4 regions of the Streptomyces sp. NRRL B-3229 genome follow, and region 4 is predicted to be linked to each of the others. Evidence: riboswitches for the same ligand, from Rfam matches in the RefSeq annotation. Region 4 holds a riboswitch; each other region holds the start of a gene.
The links. Region 4 has a riboswitch for cobalamin ahead of IF54_RS0118595 (HoxN/HupN/NixA family nickel/cobalt transporter). Riboswitches for the same ligand answer to the same signal wherever they lie in the genome.
Positions count from the first base shown of each region.

Region 1: another riboswitch for cobalamin. It lies ahead of IF54_RS0114575 (cobalamin biosynthesis protein); the one in region 4 lies ahead of IF54_RS0118595 (HoxN/HupN/NixA family nickel/cobalt transporter).
Region 2: another riboswitch for cobalamin. It lies ahead of IF54_RS0119975 (ribonucleoside-diphosphate reductase subunit alpha); the one in region 4 lies ahead of IF54_RS0118595 (HoxN/HupN/NixA family nickel/cobalt transporter).
Region 3: another riboswitch for cobalamin. It lies ahead of IF54_RS0126220 (ABC transporter substrate-binding protein); the one in region 4 lies ahead of IF54_RS0118595 (HoxN/HupN/NixA family nickel/cobalt transporter).

Region 1 is NZ_JOGP01000008.1:59,448-63,650, reverse strand. It holds gene IF54_RS0114580 (cobyric acid synthase) at 1-637, opposite strand, end outside; gene IF54_RS0114575 (cobalamin biosynthesis protein) at 634-1,578, opposite strand; cobalamin riboswitch at 1,676-1,819, opposite strand; gene IF54_RS0114570 (hypothetical protein) at 1,950-2,171, opposite strand; gene IF54_RS0114565 (inorganic phosphate transporter) at 2,201-3,454, opposite strand; gene IF54_RS0114560 (class II aldolase/adducin family protein) at 3,631-4,203, shown strand, end outside.
Region 2 is NZ_JOGP01000011.1:194,645-198,847, forward strand. It holds gene IF54_RS0119960 (DUF3311 domain-containing protein) at 1-155, shown strand, start outside; gene mctP (monocarboxylate uptake permease MctP) at 152-1,762, shown strand; gene IF54_RS0119970 (GNAT family N-acetyltransferase) at 1,866-2,366, shown strand; cobalamin riboswitch at 2,412-2,548, shown strand; gene IF54_RS0119975 (ribonucleoside-diphosphate reductase subunit alpha) at 2,671-4,203, shown strand, end outside.
Region 3 is NZ_JOGP01000018.1:51,735-55,937, forward strand. It holds gene dctA (C4-dicarboxylate transporter DctA) at 1-1,165, shown strand, start outside; partial or broken gene IF54_RS44215 (hypothetical protein) at 1,243-1,437, opposite strand; cobalamin riboswitch at 1,407-1,583, shown strand; gene IF54_RS0126220 (ABC transporter substrate-binding protein) at 1,637-2,683, shown strand; gene IF54_RS0126225 (FecCD family ABC transporter permease) at 2,680-3,693, shown strand; gene IF54_RS0126230 (ABC transporter ATP-binding protein) at 3,690-4,203, shown strand, end outside.
Region 4 is NZ_JOGP01000010.1:181,989-186,191, reverse strand. It holds gene thrS (threonine--tRNA ligase) at 1-402, shown strand, start outside; gene IF54_RS0118600 (nucleoside hydrolase) at 470-1,432, shown strand; gene IF54_RS0118595 (HoxN/HupN/NixA family nickel/cobalt transporter) at 1,461-2,585, opposite strand; cobalamin riboswitch at 2,612-2,801, opposite strand; gene IF54_RS0118590 (ArsR/SmtB family transcription factor) at 2,883-3,230, shown strand; gene IF54_RS0118585 (hypothetical protein) at 3,290-3,508, opposite strand; gene IF54_RS0118580 (hypothetical protein) at 3,553-3,768, opposite strand; gene IF54_RS0118575 (LAETG motif-containing sortase-dependent surface protein) at 3,890-4,203, opposite strand, start outside.

The sequences.
Region 1 (4,203 bases), on a different contig from region 4:
GCATGTCGAGTCCGGGTTCCAGGAGGCTGACGTCCCCGCGGAACTTGTTGACGAGGAACCCGGCGACCAGCGCCTGGTCCTCGGGCGAGAGCAGCGCGACGGTCCCGAAGAAGGAGGCGAAGACGCCACCCCGGTCGATGTCCCCGACGACCAGCACCGGCAGCCCGGCATTGCGGGCGATGCCCATGTTCACGATGTCGGTCCGCCGGAGATTGATCTCCGCCGGACTTCCGGCCCCCTCACAGATCACCGCGTCATACGTGCCCCGCAACTCGGCGAGACAGTCGAGCACGGTCCCGAGCAACTGCTGCTGCCGCCCCCCGTGATAGCCGCGCGCGCTCAGCTCACCCACGGGCTTCCCGAGCAGCACGACCTGACTGCTCTGCTCCCCACCGGGCTTGAGCAGCACGGGATTCATCAGCGCGGTCGGCTCGACCCGGCAGGCCTGCGCCTGCATGGCCTGCGCCCGCCCGATCTCGGCACCCTCCCTCGTCACGAACGAGTTGAGGGACATGTTCTGCGCCTTGAACGGCGCGACCTTCACTCCCTGCCGCACCAGCCACCGGCAGATCCCGGCGGTCACGACGCTCTTCCCCGCGTCGGAGGTGGTGCCGGCGACGAGAAGCCCCCCGCTCATGCCGTACGTCCCTTCCGGATCAGCCGTGCGGCGACCGCACCGGCACCGAGTGCGAGCAGCCCGACCCGCCGCGACAGCCGTACGGCACGCTCGATGTCGTACGAGGCCACGGCGCGCCCTTCCCCGTTGAGCACGGGCCGGTGCTCGACCCGGCCCCCGTACGAGAGCGTCCCGCCGAGCCGCACCCCGAGCGCCCCCGCGAAAGAGGCCTCCACGGGCCCGGCGTTGGGGCTCGGATGCTTTCCGGCGTCCTCCCGCCACGCCCGCCGGGCACCCCGCGGATCCGCCCCGGCGACCGTCGCCAGTACGGCGGTCAGCCGTGCCCCCGGCCACCCGGCGAGGTCGTCGAGCCGAGCGGAACCCCAGCCGAAACGCCGGTAGCGGAGCGACTTGTGACCCACCATGGCGTCCAGCGTGTTGACGGCCCGGAACCCGAGCAGCCCCGGCACACCACCGACGGCACCCCACACGAGCGCGCCCACGACGGCGTCGGAGGTGTTCTCGGCGACGGACTCCACGACGGCCCGGGCGATCCCGTCGGCGTCGAGGGCCTGCGGATCCCGCCCGCACAGATGCGGCAGCCGCTCCCGGGCCGCCTCGACGTCCCCGGCCTCCAGCGCCCGCCCGATGAGCCGTGCCTCGCGGGCCAGCGAAGTCCCGCCCACGACGGCCCAGGTGGCGGCGGCGGTCAGCGCGACGGAAGCGGTACGGGACGGACGTACAAGATGCTGCGCCACGGCCCCGAGCCCCACCGCACCGCCCACGCACACGGCGGTGTGCAGCGCGCCCCAGCCCCGGTGGTCCCGCCACAGCACCCGTTCCACGGCACCCGCGGCCCGCCCGAACACGGCGACCGGGTGCCCGCGACGCGGGTCACCGAGCAGGAGGTCACCGATCAGACCGGCGGCGGCGCCGTACGCGAAAACGCGATCGGCACGCACCGGGTCAGCCGATCGCGGGGTCGTTCAGGTGCCTGGCAGCGCAGGTGGATCGGCAGGCGAGCATCGCGTCATGTCCTCACTCAGGGTGTCCACGCCCTGGTTCGACGAGTCCGGCGGCGAGAGTTCCTGGCTCCCGGGGGTGTCTACCCCGGTGACAGTGGCGGGACCGCGCCGGATTCGCACCGGCTTCCTCTCCTGCTGCCGTAAATGGCTCCGGCAGTCCACCACGGGCCTTCGAGACCCGTCAACTTGCTGTTGACCTGCGACGGGGGAGTGTGCAGAACCCCACACCACGGGTCACACGAGGACGGCCGGGCGGGCACAGAACGCGGGGTTCCGTGTCCACCCGGCCGCCGGGTGACGAGGTGTCGTCAGGCCACGATCAGATAGATCCCGTACGCCACCGCCGCCGCGCAGGCCGCGAAGCAGGCGTAGGCGCCGGTGACCGCGAGAGCGGCCGAGCCGCCCTGGGCGGTGGCCCGCTCCTGGCGGGAGAGGCCCATGATGCCGAGGGTGAACAGGGCCACGAGGCCCACGGTGACGACGAGGCTGACGCCGAAGACGGAGCCGAGGGCTTCCCAGTCGATCTTCATGCTGAGGCTTCCTTAGGACTGGTGCGGGCTCAGACGGCGGCCGGCGGGGCGGCCGTTTCCGTGGCGGTGGATTCCGGGGCGGTGGGCGGGGCCGGGATCGTGGCGGTGAGGCCCTCGGTCACGGTGCCCGCGGGCGGCGGGGTCACGGCGGCGATCGCCTGCGTCACCACACCGGCCGGCTCGTCGGTCGCGTTGACGTTGGACGCGTCCACCACCTCGCGGCGCGAGATCTTCCAGATCGCCGCGCTGGAGGCGATGAGGAAGACCGCCACGACCGCGGTGCCCCAGTCACCGAGACCGGTCACCGACTCGGCGAGCGCGCCGACCAGGGCCGCCGCCGGGAGGGTGAGCCCCCAGGCCACGAACATCCGGGTGGCCGTGGACCACCGCACGACCCCGCCCTTGCGGCCGAGGCCCGCGCCCATCACCGAACCGGAGACGGAGTGCGTGGTGGAGAGGGAGAAGCCGAGGTGGGAGGAGGCGAGGATCACGGTGGCCGCGCTGGTCTGGGCGGCGAAGCCCTGCTGCGGCTGGAGGTCGGTCAGGCCCTTGCCCATGGTGCGGATGATGCGCCAGCCGCCCAGGTAGGTGCCGAGCGCGATGGCGAGGCCCGCCGAGAGGATGACCCAGGTGGGCGGGTCGGAGTCGGGGGCGACGGCGCCGCCGGCGACCAGGGCGAGGGTGATGATGCCCATCGTCTTCTGCGCGTCGTTGGTGCCGTGGGCCAGCGAGACCAGGCCGGCCGAGGCGATCTGACCGGTGCGGTAGCCCTTCGCGGCGGCCTTGCCGTCGGCCTTCTTGCCGAGCGAGTAGGAGAGCCGGGTGGCCAGCATGGCGGCGACGCCCGCGACGATCGGGGCGGCGACCGCGGGGATCAGCACCTTGGTGACGAGCGCGTCACCGTGCACCGCGCCGAAGCCCGCCGAGGCGATGGTGGCGCCGATCAGACCGCCCATGAGGGCGTGCGAGGAGCTGGAGGGCAGGCCCACCAGCCAGGTCAGCAGGTTCCAGAGGATCGCGCCGACCAGGGCGGCGAAGATGACCTCGGGACGGATGCCGGTCTCGTCGACGAGACCCTTGGAGATCGTGTTCGCGACCTCCACGGAGAGGAAGGCGCCCACAAGGTTCAGCACGGCGGACATGGCCACCGCGACCTTGGGCTTGAGCGCACCGGTCGAGATGGTGGTGGCCATCGCGTTGGCGGTGTCGTGAAAACCGTTCGTGAAATCGAACGCGAGTGCGGTCACGACCACAATCGCGAGGATCAGCGAGAAGTTTTCCATTTACCCAGGCAATCGTTCGAGGTCATTGGCATGTTGAAGGTAAGTAACCTGAGTGAACGGAAGATGAACTGAGGCGGGCCACACGGTGACCGCAAGCTCAGGTGATTGCCGGGCCCGGCCCCGCGGCCCCCGCGCGACCCATCCGCCCCAGGGCCACGGGCTGGCAGGATCACGGCATGGCTGAGGAACAGCGCGAACCGCGAAACGCACAGGACGGCGGACAGGAGCAGGCGGAGGCCTGGGCCGAGCTGGTCGGCACGGCCCGCCGGACGGTCTCCGACGGACTGGTCGTCGGCACCTCCGGCAACGTCTCGGTCCGGGTCGGGAACACGGTCCTGGTCACCCCGTCCGGCGTCCCCTACGACCGCCTCACACCAGCCGACGTGACGGGCGTCGACCTCCAGGGCCACCAGGTCCTCGGCACCCTGGTCCCCACCAGCGAACTCCCCATGCACCTCGCGGTCTACCGCAGCACCGACGCCCGCGCGATCGTCCACACCCATGCCGTGCACGCCACGGCCGTCTCCACCCTCGTCCCCGAGCTCCCGGCGATCCACTACATGACCGGCGCGCTCGGCGGCCCCGTCCGGGTCGCCCCCTACGCCACCTACGGCACCGACGAGCTGGCCGAGAACATGCTCCGAGCCCTCACCGGCCGCACCGCCTGCCTCCTCCAGAACCACGGCACGATTGCATACGGAGCGAGCCTGTCCCAGGCGTACGACCGCACGGCCCAACTGGAATGGATG
Region 2 (4,203 bases), on a different contig from region 4:
TCGGCTCGTACGCCAAGGTCGACCCGGAGTTCATCGGGATCCCGTTCTTCTACTGGTACCAGATGCTGTGGGTGCTGATCTCCACCGCGCTGACGATGATCGCCTACCAGCTCTGGAAGCGTGACCAGCGCGGCCGCCACGGAGGTGCCAAGTGAACGACGGCGTGAACGGCGTGGCACTCACCGTCTTCATCCTCTTCTTCCTGGCCGTCACGGTCATGGGCTTCCTTGCCGCGCGCTGGCGCAAGGCCGAGAACGAGCACTCGCTGGACGAATGGGGCCTGGGCGGCCGGTCGTTCGGCACCTGGATCACCTGGTTCCTGCTGGGCGGCGACCTCTACACGGCGTACACCTTCGTCGCGGTGCCCGCGGCGATCTACGCGGCGGGCGCGGCCGGCTTCTTCGCGGTGCCGTACACGATCCTGGTGTACCCGCTGATCTTCACCTTCCTGCCCCGGCTGTGGTCGGTCTCCCACAAGCACGGATACGTCACCACCTCGGACTTCGTGCGCGGCCGCTTCGGCTCCAAGGGGCTCTCGCTGGCCGTGGCGGTCACCGGCATCCTCGCGACCATGCCGTACATCGCGCTTCAACTGGTCGGCATCCAGGCCGTGCTGGACGTGATGGGCGTCGGCGGCGGCGAGAACACCAACTGGTTCGTGAAGGACCTCCCGCTGCTGATCGCCTTCGGCGTGCTCGCGGCCTACACGTACTCCTCGGGCCTCAGGGCCCCGGCGCTGATCGCGTTCGTGAAGGACACGCTGATCTACATCGTCATCGCGGTGGCGATCATCTACATCCCGATCAAGCTGGGCGGCTTCGACGACGTCTTCGGCGCGGCGAGCGAGAAGTACACGGCGGCCAAGGCGGGCGGACTCGTGCCCCTGGAGGCCGGCCAGTGGACGTACGCCACGCTGGCGTTGGGCTCCGCGCTCGCGCTCTTCATGTACCCGCACTCGATCACCGCGACGCTGTCCTCCCGCAGTCGTGAGGTGATCCGCCGCAACACCACGATCCTGCCGCTGTACTCGCTGATGCTCGGCCTGCTGGCCCTGCTCGGCTTCATGGCGATCGCGGCGGGGGTCAAGGTCACCAACCCGCAGCTGGCGATCCCGCAGCTGTTCGAGGACATGTTCCCGGACTGGTTCGCGGGCGTGGCCTTCGCGGCGATCGGCATCGGTGCGCTCGTCCCGGCGGCCATCATGTCGATCGCGGCCGCGAATCTCTTCACCCGCAACATCTACAAGGACTTCATCAGGCCGGACGCGACCGCGGCCCAGGAGACGAAGGTATCCAAGCTGGTGTCCCTGCTGGTGAAGGTGGGCGCCCTGGTCTTCGTCCTGACCATGGACAAGACGGTCGCCATCAACTTCCAGCTCCTGGGCGGCATCTGGATCCTCCAGACCTTCCCGGCCCTGGTCGGCGGCCTGTTCACCCGCTGGTTCCACCGCTGGGCGCTGCTCGCCGGCTGGGCGGTCGGCATGGTCTACGGCACGTTCGCCGCGTACGGGGTCGCCTCGCCGACCCAGAAGCACTTCGGCGGCTCGGCGAAGGAGATCCCGGGCATCGGCGAGATCGGCTACATCGGCCTGACGGCGTTCGTCCTGAACGTGGCGGTCACGGTGATCCTGACGTTCATCCTGAAGGCGGCGAAGGCCCCCGACGGCGTGGACGAGACGAGCCCGGAGGACTACACGGCGGACGCGGGCGACCCGGGGGTGGAGGTGGAACTTCCGCCCGCGACAGCAGGTACCTCGCACTAACTCCTCAGGGGCGCGGGGAACTGCGCGAGCAACCCCGTACAACCCGCAGCGGGCCACCGGGAGCAGGACCCTCGGCGGCCCGCTTTCGTGCACACTCACCCGCATGACCATAGTGATCCGTCCCGCAGAACCCACCGACTACGAACCCCTCGGCGAGATCACCGCCCACGCCTACCTGAACGACGGCCTCCTGGCCTTCGGCGACGAGGACGACTGGTACTTCCAGGAACTCAGGAACGTGGCCAAGCGAGCGGAAACCGCAGAGGTCCTGGTGGCCACGGCGGACGACCGCGTACTCGGCGGAGTCACCTACGTCCCCTCCGGCGGCCCCCTGGCCGAACTCGCCCGCCCCGGAGAGGCCGAGATCCGCATGCTCGCCGTATCCCACGAGGCCCGCGGCCGGGGTGCCGGGCAAGCCCTCGTGCAGGCCTGTATCGACCGCGCGGCGGCCACGGGCCACGACCTCGTCCTGTGCACCCAGCCCACCATGCACACCGCCCACCGCCTCTACGAGCGCCTCGGCTTCACCCGCGCCCCGGAGCGCGACTGGAAGCCGATCCCCGGCGACGACTTCACGCTCCTCACCTACAAGTTGACGCTCTGAAGTCACCGCGACACAACATATGGGCCTGCTTCCACCACCGGGCACAAGATGTATGCTCATGCTCGCTGTCGTCGCAGGGGAATCCGGTGTGAATCCGGAACTGTCCCGCAACGGTGTACTCATGCGCGCATAAGCGCACATGAGCGTCAGTCCGAGGACCTGCCGACAGTACGCCCGGCCACCGTGGCCCGGGTGTCATGACGTCCGGGCCTCGTGGAGTGGGCCGGTGGACGCGACGCCGTGTGCGCTCGTGTGCTGCCCCCTGCCCTCCGCAAGGCCCCGTGCCAGCGAGGGAGAGCCCCACGTGACCATCGCGCCAGCCGATCCGGCCTCAGCGGCGATCGAGCGGACCGCGCAGCGGACCGAGCAGGAGAACGACGGCCCCGGAGCCGCGTTGCTGCGGACCCTGGCCGAGCTGACCGCCGACCTGCCCGACGCCGACCCCGGCCGGGTCGCCGCCGCCGCGCTCCGCGGCCGGTCCGCGCGGGCCGACGAGTCGGAGCTGCGCGAGCTGGCCACCGAGGCCGCCGCCGGGCTCATCTCCGAGGACCCGGCGTACAGCAGGCTCGCCGCCCGGCTGCTGACGATCTCCGTCGCCGCGGAGGCCGCCTCCCAGGGCGTCACCTCGTTCACCGGCTCGGTCGCGGTCGGCCACCGCGAGGGCCTGATCGCCGACCGTACGGCCGAGTTCGTACGGGTGCACGCGGAGCGGCTGGACGCGCTCATCGACACCGAGGCCGACGACCGCTTCGGCTACTTCGGGCTGCGCACCCTCCACAGCCGCTACCTGCTGCGGCACCCGATCACCCGCAAGGTCATCGAGACCCCCCAGCACTTCATGCTCCGGGTGGCGTCCGGGCTCGCCGAGGACGACACCGTCAGGGCTCTGGACGAAGTCGCCGCGCTCTACGGGCTCATGAGCCGCCTCGACTACCTCCCCTCCTCCCCCACCCTCTTCAACTCCGGCACCCGGCACCCCCAGATGTCGTCCTGCTACCTCCTCGACTCCCCGAAGGACGAGCTCGACTCCATCTACGACCGCTACCACCAGGTGGCCCGGCTCTCGAAGCACGCCGGCGGCATCGGCATCGCGTACTCCCGCGTCCGCAGCCGCGGTTCGCTGATCCGTGGCACCAACGGGCACTCCAACGGCATCGTCCCGTTCCTGAAGACGCTGGACGCGAGTGTCGCAGCCGTGAACCAGGGCGGCCGGCGCAAGGGCGCGGCCGCGGTCTACCTGGAGACCTGGCACTCCGACATCGAGGAGTTCCTGGAGCTCAGGGACAACACCGGTGAGGACGCCCGCCGTACGCACAACCTGAACCTCGCGCACTGGATCCCGGACGAGTTCATGCGCCGGGTGAACGCGGACGCCGAATGGTCCCTCTTCTCCCCCGCCGACGTGCCCGAACTGGTCGACCTGTGGGGCGAGGAGTTCGACGCCGCGTACCGCGCGGCCGAGCAGAAGGGGCTCGCGAAGCGGACCATCCCGGCCCGTGACCTCTACGGCCGCATGATGCGCACCCTCGCGCAGACCGGCAACGGCTGGATGACCTTCAAGGACGCCGCCAACCGCACGGCCAACCAGACGGCCCTGCCGGGTCACACGGTCCACTCCTCCAACCTCTGCACGGAGATCCTGGAGGTCACGGACGACGGCGAGACCGCGGTCTGCAACCTGGGGTCGGTGAACCTGGGCGCGTTCGTCGACACCAGGACCGGCGACATCGACTGGGAGCGGCTGGACGCCACCGTCCGCACCGCCGTGACCTTCCTCGACCGGGTCGTCGACATCAACTTCTACCCGACCGAGCAGGCCGGGCGGTCCAACGCCAAG
Region 3 (4,203 bases), on a different contig from region 4:
GACGACCGTCGCCATGGTGATCGGGCTCGTCGTCGTGAACGTCGTCCAGCCCGGCAGCGGGCTGCACGTCGACCCCTCGACCCTGTCGACCGAGGGGCTGCCGCCGGAGGCGACCGCGAGCCACGAGAGCGTCTCCGCGTTCCTGCTCGCCATGATCCCGGACACCCTGCTCAGCGCGCTGACCGGCCACGAGATCCTGCCCGTGCTGCTGATCTCGGTCCTGTTCGGCTTCGGTCTCAACGCAGTCGGCGAGGCGGGCGCGGGGCTCACCCAGGGCATCGAGAAGCTCTCCAGGGTCCTGTTCACGCTCATCCGCTGGATCATGCGACTCGCCCCGATCGGTGCGTTCGGCTCCATGGCCTTCACCATCGGCAACTACGGACTGGACACCCTGCGCCACCTCTTCCTGCTGGTCGGCTCCTTCTGGCTCACCGCCCTGTTCTTCGTCCTGGTGGTGCTCGGCACCGTCATGCGCCTCAACGGCCTGCGCCTGCTGCCCTTCCTCCGCTACATCAAGGAGGAACTGCTGATCGTCCTGGGCACCTCGTCCTCCGAGCCGGTGCTGCCGCGCATGATGGCCAAGCTCCAGCACGCCGGTGCCTCGAAGCCGGTGGTCGGGATCACGCTGCCCGCCGGGTACTCCTTCAACCTCGACGGCACCGCCATCTACCTGACCATGGGCTCGGTCTTCCTCGCCCAGGCCCTCGGTATCGACCTCAGCCTCACCCAGCAGCTGTCCATGCTCGCCGTCATGCTGCTGACCTCCAAGGGCGCGGCCGGGGTGACCGGTTCCGGTTTCATCGCCCTGGCGGCCACCCTCAGCGCCGTGCCGCATGTGCCCGTCGCCGCGCTGGCCCTGATCTTCGGCATCGACCGGTTCATGTCCGAGGCCCGCGCCCTGACCAGCGTGGTCGGCAACGGCGTCGCCACCCTCGCGGTCGCCAAGTGGGAGGGACAACTCGACGAGGAACGCGCCAGGGCCGTCCTGCGCGGCGAGATCCCGTTCACCTCCACGCCCTCCGCGGCGCGGCTCGAACCGACGTCCGACCCGCGCCCCGGGGAGGCCGGGGACACGGCCCCGAAGGCCGCGAGCGGTGAGGCCGAGGACGCCGACCCGAAGGCGGCAGCGGGGGCGGGCCGCGAGCCGGTACCCGCCGCGGGCTGACCCACCCCGCACCGCCGGTCCGGAGCAGGCGCTCCGGACCGGCTCCTTTGTGTTACGCCCGTTCCGTCACATAGTTCGGCCGTTCCGTCACGTAGTTCGGCCGTCCCGTCACGTAGTTCGGCCGTTCCGTCACGTAGTTCGGCCGTCCCGTAACGGAGTACGGCACCCGCGGACGCCACACGCTCGCGCCGTACTCCGTGCCGGATCGCAGGGTCCGCCCGTCCTGACCGTGCGACCGGCTTGGTAGCCTCGTCGGGCCAGTCGAGCCACATCCGAGGCCAGGGAATCCGGTGCGAATCCGGAACTGACGCGCAGCGGTGAGGGGGACGGGCGGGGCACGACGCCACTGGGAGACCGGGAAGGCGCCCCGTCCGGACGAACCCGAGTCCGAAGACCTGCTGGCACCTCCGCGCCCCGGCGCGGGGGACGTCCGTAGGCCAGGCTCCGCGTAAGAGCCCCGACCCCAGAGGCATGCCCGTGCTCCGCACCCCCGCCCTGCTCCGTACCCCGGCGCTCCTCCTCGTGTCAGCCCTGCTGCTCACCGCGTGCGGTTCGTCCGACGCGAAGGACGCGAAGTCCCAGGCAACCGCCGCCGGTTACCCGGTGACCCTCGACAACTGCGGTCGCGAGATCACCCTGACATCGGCCCCGAAGCGGGCCGTCTCCCTCAACCAGGGCTCCACCGAGATCCTGCTCTCCCTCGGCCTCGCCGACCGGACGGCGGGTACGGCCACTTGGACCGACCCGGTGATGAAGGGACTGGAGAAGGCCAACGCCTCGGTGCCGCGCCTCGCCGACAACAACCCCTCGTTCGAGAGGGTCCTGGACGCCCGACCCGACTTCGTCACCGCCTCGTTCGTCTCCACGCTCGGCAAGGGAGGCGTCGCCACCCGCGAGCAGTTCGACAAGCTCGGCGTGCCCACCTATGTCTCACCGTCCGACTGCTCCGGCAAGGACAACGACAGCGGCGGCGACGGATCGCGCAGTGAACCGCTCACCCTCGACGCCGTCTACGGCGAGATACGCGACCTCGCCCGCGCGTTCGGTGTCGAGGAGCGCGGCGGGAAGCTCGTCGCCTCGCTGAGGAAGCGGGTGAGCACGGCCACCGCCGGGATCGACGCCTCGGACGTCTCGCTGATGTACTGGTTCGCCAACTCCCAGTCGCCCTACCTCGCCGGCTGCTGCGGCGCGCCGGGCGCCATCACCCGTGCGGTCGGCGCGCGGAACGCCTTCGCCGACACCCACGACGAGTGGCCCCAGATCAACTGGGAGACGGTCGCGGACCGCGACCCCGACGTCATCGTGATCGGCGACCTGACCCGCAGGCAGCAGACCGCGGAGACCGCCGAGGCGAAGATCCGGTTCCTGGAGACCAACCCCGCCACCCGCAACCTGACCGCCGTACGGAAGAAGCGCTACGTCCTGCTGTCCGGCCAGGCGATGAACCCCTCCATCCGTACGGTCGAGGGCATCGAGAAGGTCGCGGCGGGACTGCGCGACTTCGGACTCGCCAAGTGAGCCTCCGTACGCTGCTGTTGACCGGCGGGGGCCTCGCCGCGCTGCTCGCGTCGATCGCCGTCGCCGTGACGATCGGACCGGCGGACATCTCGACGGGGGACGTCTGGGCCGCCGTCGCGGCCCATCTCGGCGTCGGCGAAGGCACGTCGGCGCCACTGCGGGACGGCATCGTCTGGGATCTGCGGATGCCGCGCACGCTGCTTGCCGCCGTGTGCGGGGCCGGGTTCGCGGTCTGCGGGGCGGTGATGCAGTCGCTGCTGCGCAATCCGCTCGCCGACCCCTTCGTCCTCGGGGTCTCCTCCGGCGCCTCCACGGGAGCGGTCGCCGTGGTCGTGCTGGGAGTGGGCGGGGGAGTGGTGTCCCTGTCGGCGGGCGCCTTCCTCGGCGCGCTGCTCTCCTTCGCCCTGGTCCTCCTGCTCAGCCACACCCTCGGCGGCAGCACCGACCGGGTGGTGCTGTCCGGGGTCGCCGCCATGCAGCTGTTCTCCGCGCTGACCTCGTTCGTCGTGCTGACCTCCGCCGACGCGGAGACCACCCGGGGCGTGCTGTTCTGGCTGCTGGGCTCGCTCGCCGGCGCCGACTGGGGACAGGTGCTGCTCTGTGCGGGCGTCCTGGTGGGGGTCCTCGTCGTCTGCCTCGGGTACGCCCGTACGCTCGACGCCTTCGCCTTCGGTGACGAGGCCGCCGCCGGACTCGGGGTCCGGGTCGCCCGTACGCGACTGGTCCTGCTCTGCGCGACGGCGCTGCTCACCGCGGCCCTGGTCAGCTGTGCGGGGGCGATCGGCTTCGTCGGCCTGGTCCTCCCGCACGCCACCCGTGCCCTCACCGGCGCGGGCCACGCCCGCCTCCTGCCCGTCACCGCGCTGACGGGCGCAGTGTTCCTGGTCTGGGTGGACACGCTGGCCCGTACCGTCCTCGACCCCCAGGAGGTCCCGGTGGGCGTGGTGACGTCCCTGATCGGCGTGCCCGCGTTCGTGGCCGTGCTGTACCGCGGAAGGAGAAGGGTGTGACCGGCCTGCACGCGGACCGTGTCGTACGGCGCCTCGCCGACACGGTGGTGGTCGACGACGTCACCCTCACTCTGCGTCCCGGTGAGACGGTCGGACTGCTGGGCCCCAACGGCTCAGGAAAATCGACCTTGTTGAAGCTGCTGGCAGGTGTCCTCGCGCCCACCACCGGGGTCGTGACCCTCGACGGACGTCCGCTGCCGGAGGTCGGCCGACGCGTCACCGCCCGCCGGATCGCCACCGTCGAGCAGCACGCCGACACCCGGACCGAACTGACCGTCCAGGACGTCGTCGCCCTGGGCCGCATCCCGCACCGCCGTGCCTGGACCCCACCGACGGCGGCCGACGCCGCGGCCGTCACCGAGGCGCTGGCCCGCACCGGCCTGACCGACCGGGCCGACCAGTCCTGGCACACCCTCTCCGGCGGCGAACGCCAACGCGCCCAGATCGCCCGCGCGCTCGCCCAGCAACCCCGCGAACTCCTCCTCGACGAACCCACCAACCACCTCGACA
Region 4 (4,203 bases):
GTCCACCGCAGCATCATCGGGAGTGTGGAGCGAGCCGTCGCCCATCTCGTCGAGGCGCACGCCGGTGCCTTTCCCGTCTGGCTCGCGCCCGTGCAGCTCGCGGTGCTGCCGGTGGGCGACGGGCAGGAGGAGCAGGCCCTCGACGTCGTACGGCGGGCCCGGGCGCGCGGTGTCCGGGCCGAGCTGTCCGGCTGCGGCGGCGGGACCCTCGGTGCCCGGGTCCGTGCCGCGCGGCTCGTGCCGTACCTGGCGGTGATCGGGGAGCGGGAGGCCGACGGCGACCGTGCGGCCGTGCGGCTGCGGGACGGGCGCAGGCCCGGAGCCGTGCCCGTGGCCGAGCTGCTGGGGCGGATCGGCGCACGGGCCGCTGATCGCGGGGCCGAACTCTGGGCGGCTGCGTAAGGTCGGTCCCGTACGCCGGCACACGTCAGCGACGTACACGTACGCCAGTGAGGGAAAGGACCCCGCCGTGACCGGTCAGCCCATTCCGGTGATCATCGACTGCGACACCGGTGTCGACGACGCCCTGGCCCTGCTGTTCGCCGTACGGCATCCCGGCATCGACCTGCGCGCGGTCACCTGTGTCGCCGGGAACACCGACGTGGACGGCGTGGTCCGCAACACCCTGACCGTGCTGGAGCAGGCCGGAGCCGGGGACATCCCGGTCGCCCGGGGTGCCGAGCGGCCGCTGATCGAGCCGGTGCGCACCGCGCAGCACGTGCACGGGCTCGACGGGATGGGCGACCTGGGGCTGCCCGCGCCGACCCGGGTGGCGGTGGACGTGGACGCGGTGACCCTCCTCCGGCGGGAGATCCTCGCCTCGCCCCGGCCGGTCACCCTGATCCCCACCGCGCCGCTCACCAACATCGCGCTGCTGCTGCGCACCCACCCCGAGGTGGTGCGCAACATCGAGCGGATCGTGTTCATGGGCGGGGCGGTGGCGACCGGGAACGCCACGCCGGTCGCGGAGTTCAACGTCTGGCACGACCCCGAGGCGGCCGCCGTCCTGCTCACCGCGGGCGTGCCGATCACGATGTACGGCCTCGACGTCTTCGAGCGGGTCGTCGTCCCCGCCGCCGACGTGCAGCGGCTGCGGGCGAGCGCGGAGCCCAGTCTGCGCATGGCCGGTGCACTGCTCGCCCACCGTGACCCGGCCAGTACCGGCGACCCCACGCCCACCGGCGGGCTCGGCGACGCGGGCGCGGTCTGCGCGGTCGTCGACCCCGACGGGCTGACCACCGAACTCCTCCCGGTGGAGGTGAGCCTGGCCCCGGGCCCGACCCGCGGCCAGACCGTCGTCGACCGCCGTCGCCGCCCCGGAGAGTCCGAGATCCACGACGGGGAGCGCGAAGTGACCCTGGTGGACGTCGGGTTGGGCGTGGACGTGGAGCGGTACGTGAAGCTGTGGCTGACGGCGGTGGAGGGGGTGTGAGCCCGCTGGGCTGGGTGAGCCCGCCGGGTCAGGAACTGCCCACGCTCCAGCGCTGCTCCACCTTCGCCAGCCGCCAGTAAGCGATCGCCGCCGCCCACACCACTACGAACAGGCCGACGATGACGTAACCGACGTTGTCGAGGTCGATCTCGGCGATCCAGGTGGTGAGGTCGTCGGTGAGGTCGAACTTGTCGTGCAGGACACCGACCAGCTCGATGGTGCCGATGAAGAAGGCGACCGCGATGGACAGGCCGGTGATGGCGAGGTTGTAGAACACCTTGCGCACCGGGTTGGAGAAGGCCCACTGGTAGGCGAAGTTCATGAAGGTGCCGTCGAGGGTGTCGAACAGGCTCATGCCGGCGGCGAAGAGCAGGGGCAGGCAGAGGATCGCGTACCAGGGGAGCCCGGCGGCCGCGCCCGAACCGGCCATCACCATCAGCGTGACCTCGGTCGCGGTGTCGAAACCGAGACCGAAGAGGAAGCCCAGCGGGAACATCTGCCCCGGCCGGGTGATGGACTTGGTGAGCCGCCCGAGGATCCGGTTCATGAACCCCCGGGAGTCCAGGTGCTGTTCCAGCTGCTTGTCGTCGTACGACCCCGACCGCATCGCCCGGAAGACCTTCAGGATGCCCACCAGGGCCACCAGGTTGAGGGCGGCGATGAGATAGAGGAAGGTGCCGGAGATCGTCGTACCGAGGAACCCGAGCACCTGGTGGGTGCTGGAACCCTCGTTCATCACCTTGCCGGCCAGCTGGGTGCCGCCCGCGATGAGCGTGGCGAGCACGACGACGACGCTGGAGTGCCCGAGCGCGAACCAGAACCCCACGGACACCGGCCGCTTGCCGTCGGCCATCAGCTTGCGGGTGGTGTTGTCGATCGCGGCGATGTGGTCGGCGTCGAAGGCGTGCCGCATGCCCAGGGTGTAGGCGGTGATGCCGAGTCCGACGCCGAAGGCCTTGGTGCCGACCTCGTAGTGGGCGGGGACGACGAGCAGGAAGAGGATGCCGAACGCGACGACGTGCAGGGCGGTGATCACCGCGAGCAGTCCCGCGGTCTTGACGGTGTCCTCGCGCCGCCAGCGGAAGCCGGTGGGGGCACCGGTACCGGCACCGGTCGTGGGGGGCGTGGCCTTGGACAGGGCAGGCTCGGTCATACGGTCAGCTCCAACACCTCGTGGATCAGTTCCTGACGTGCCGTGGCCGGTCTCCTGGCTTACGGGTCGTGCGTGTCCGCGCCTGCCTTCCCAGTCGTACGACCAGTGGCTTCGACGGCACGGACACTTCCCGATCACAGTGGCGAGGGCCGCGCCGGTCTGGACCTTTGAGGGGTCGTCACCGGCTTCCCGAGCACCACGGCCCGCCCACCGTAGGGGGTGCCGGCCTCCCCTGCATAGCTGCGCACCTGCGCAGGTATGGAAGATCACACAGGGGCGCCTGCGAGGATGAGCCCCATGCACCTCGTCCCGGCCGACCGAGCCGACCGCCGCACCATCGACGGACACCGGGTGTGCGACGCCATCGCCGCGATCGGCGACCCGGACGACGTCCGCACCTGGTCCGACCGTTTCGCCCTCCTCGCCGACCCCAACCGCCTCTCCCTCCTCCTCGCCCTGCACCGCACCGGCCCGCTCGCGGTTTCCGACCTCGCGATCGCCACGGGCATGAACGACCCGGCCGTCTCGCAGGCGCTACGGCTGCTGCGCGCGGCCGGGGTGGTGGCGGGGGAGAAGGAGGGGCGGGTGGTGCGGTACCGGGTCGTGGACGAGGCGGTACGGGGGTTGTTGAAGCAGGTGTCCTAGGAAGCGATGTCGTAGGAAGCAGGTGTCCTGGAGGGGCGGCCGGAACCGGCCGCCCCGCCTCACTCCTCCGGTCCCCACCGTTCCGGGCCCACGCCGCGCCAGTCGATCCAGCTCGACTGGGCGACCTCCGCCGCGTCGATCTCCAGGCCCGCTCGGCGGAGGAATTCGGCCACGTCGGCCAGGTTGTGGGCGAGGCCCAGGATCTCGCCGTCCACGCGTACGCGGCGGCCGCCGGTGGGGGACGGCGGATGGACGATCACTCGGATCGGGCCGGACATGTCTTCAGGATCGTCCGCGGTGTACGGTCCCGCACTTCGGTCCGTCATCGGTCGGGCCGTCCCCTCGCCTGGTCGCGCAGCTCCCACCACTCCGCGGGGCGTGGGCGCCGGCGCTCCCAGTGGGGATGGAAGAACAGCTCGGTCGACAGCCGGTAAAGGCGTCGGCGCAGCTCGGTGCGGCCGGGGTGCTCGGCGAGGCGCCGGTACGTGGCACTCCACTCCAGCTGAGTCCGGGCGAGGTCGTCGGGGAACGATCGCATGACCGAATTCAATCATGTGTTCGATTTTCTGGGCCAGGGTCGCCGGAACCGTCTCGCCCCGAACACGCCAAAGGGGCCGCCCGCACCGTGAACCGGTGGGACGACCCCTTCGGAGGATGGGTCAGGAGCGCGTGGCCTTGCGGCGACGCGTCGCCAGGACGATGCCCGCGCCACCCGCGAGCAGCACCGCCGCGCCGCCCGCGATCAGCGGCGTGTTGCTGCTGGCGCCGGTCTCGGCGAGGTTGTCGCCGCCGCCACCGTTCGGGGTGGGGGCGCCCGGGGTCGACGTGGACTCCGAGGCCGACGGGGTCGGAGAGTCCGTGCCCGGGGTCTCGGACGCCGGAGGCGTGCTCTCGGAGGCCGGCGGGGTGGACTCCGAGGCCGGCGGGGTCGACTCCGAGGCCGGCGGAGTGGTCTCCGAGGCCGGCGGGGTCG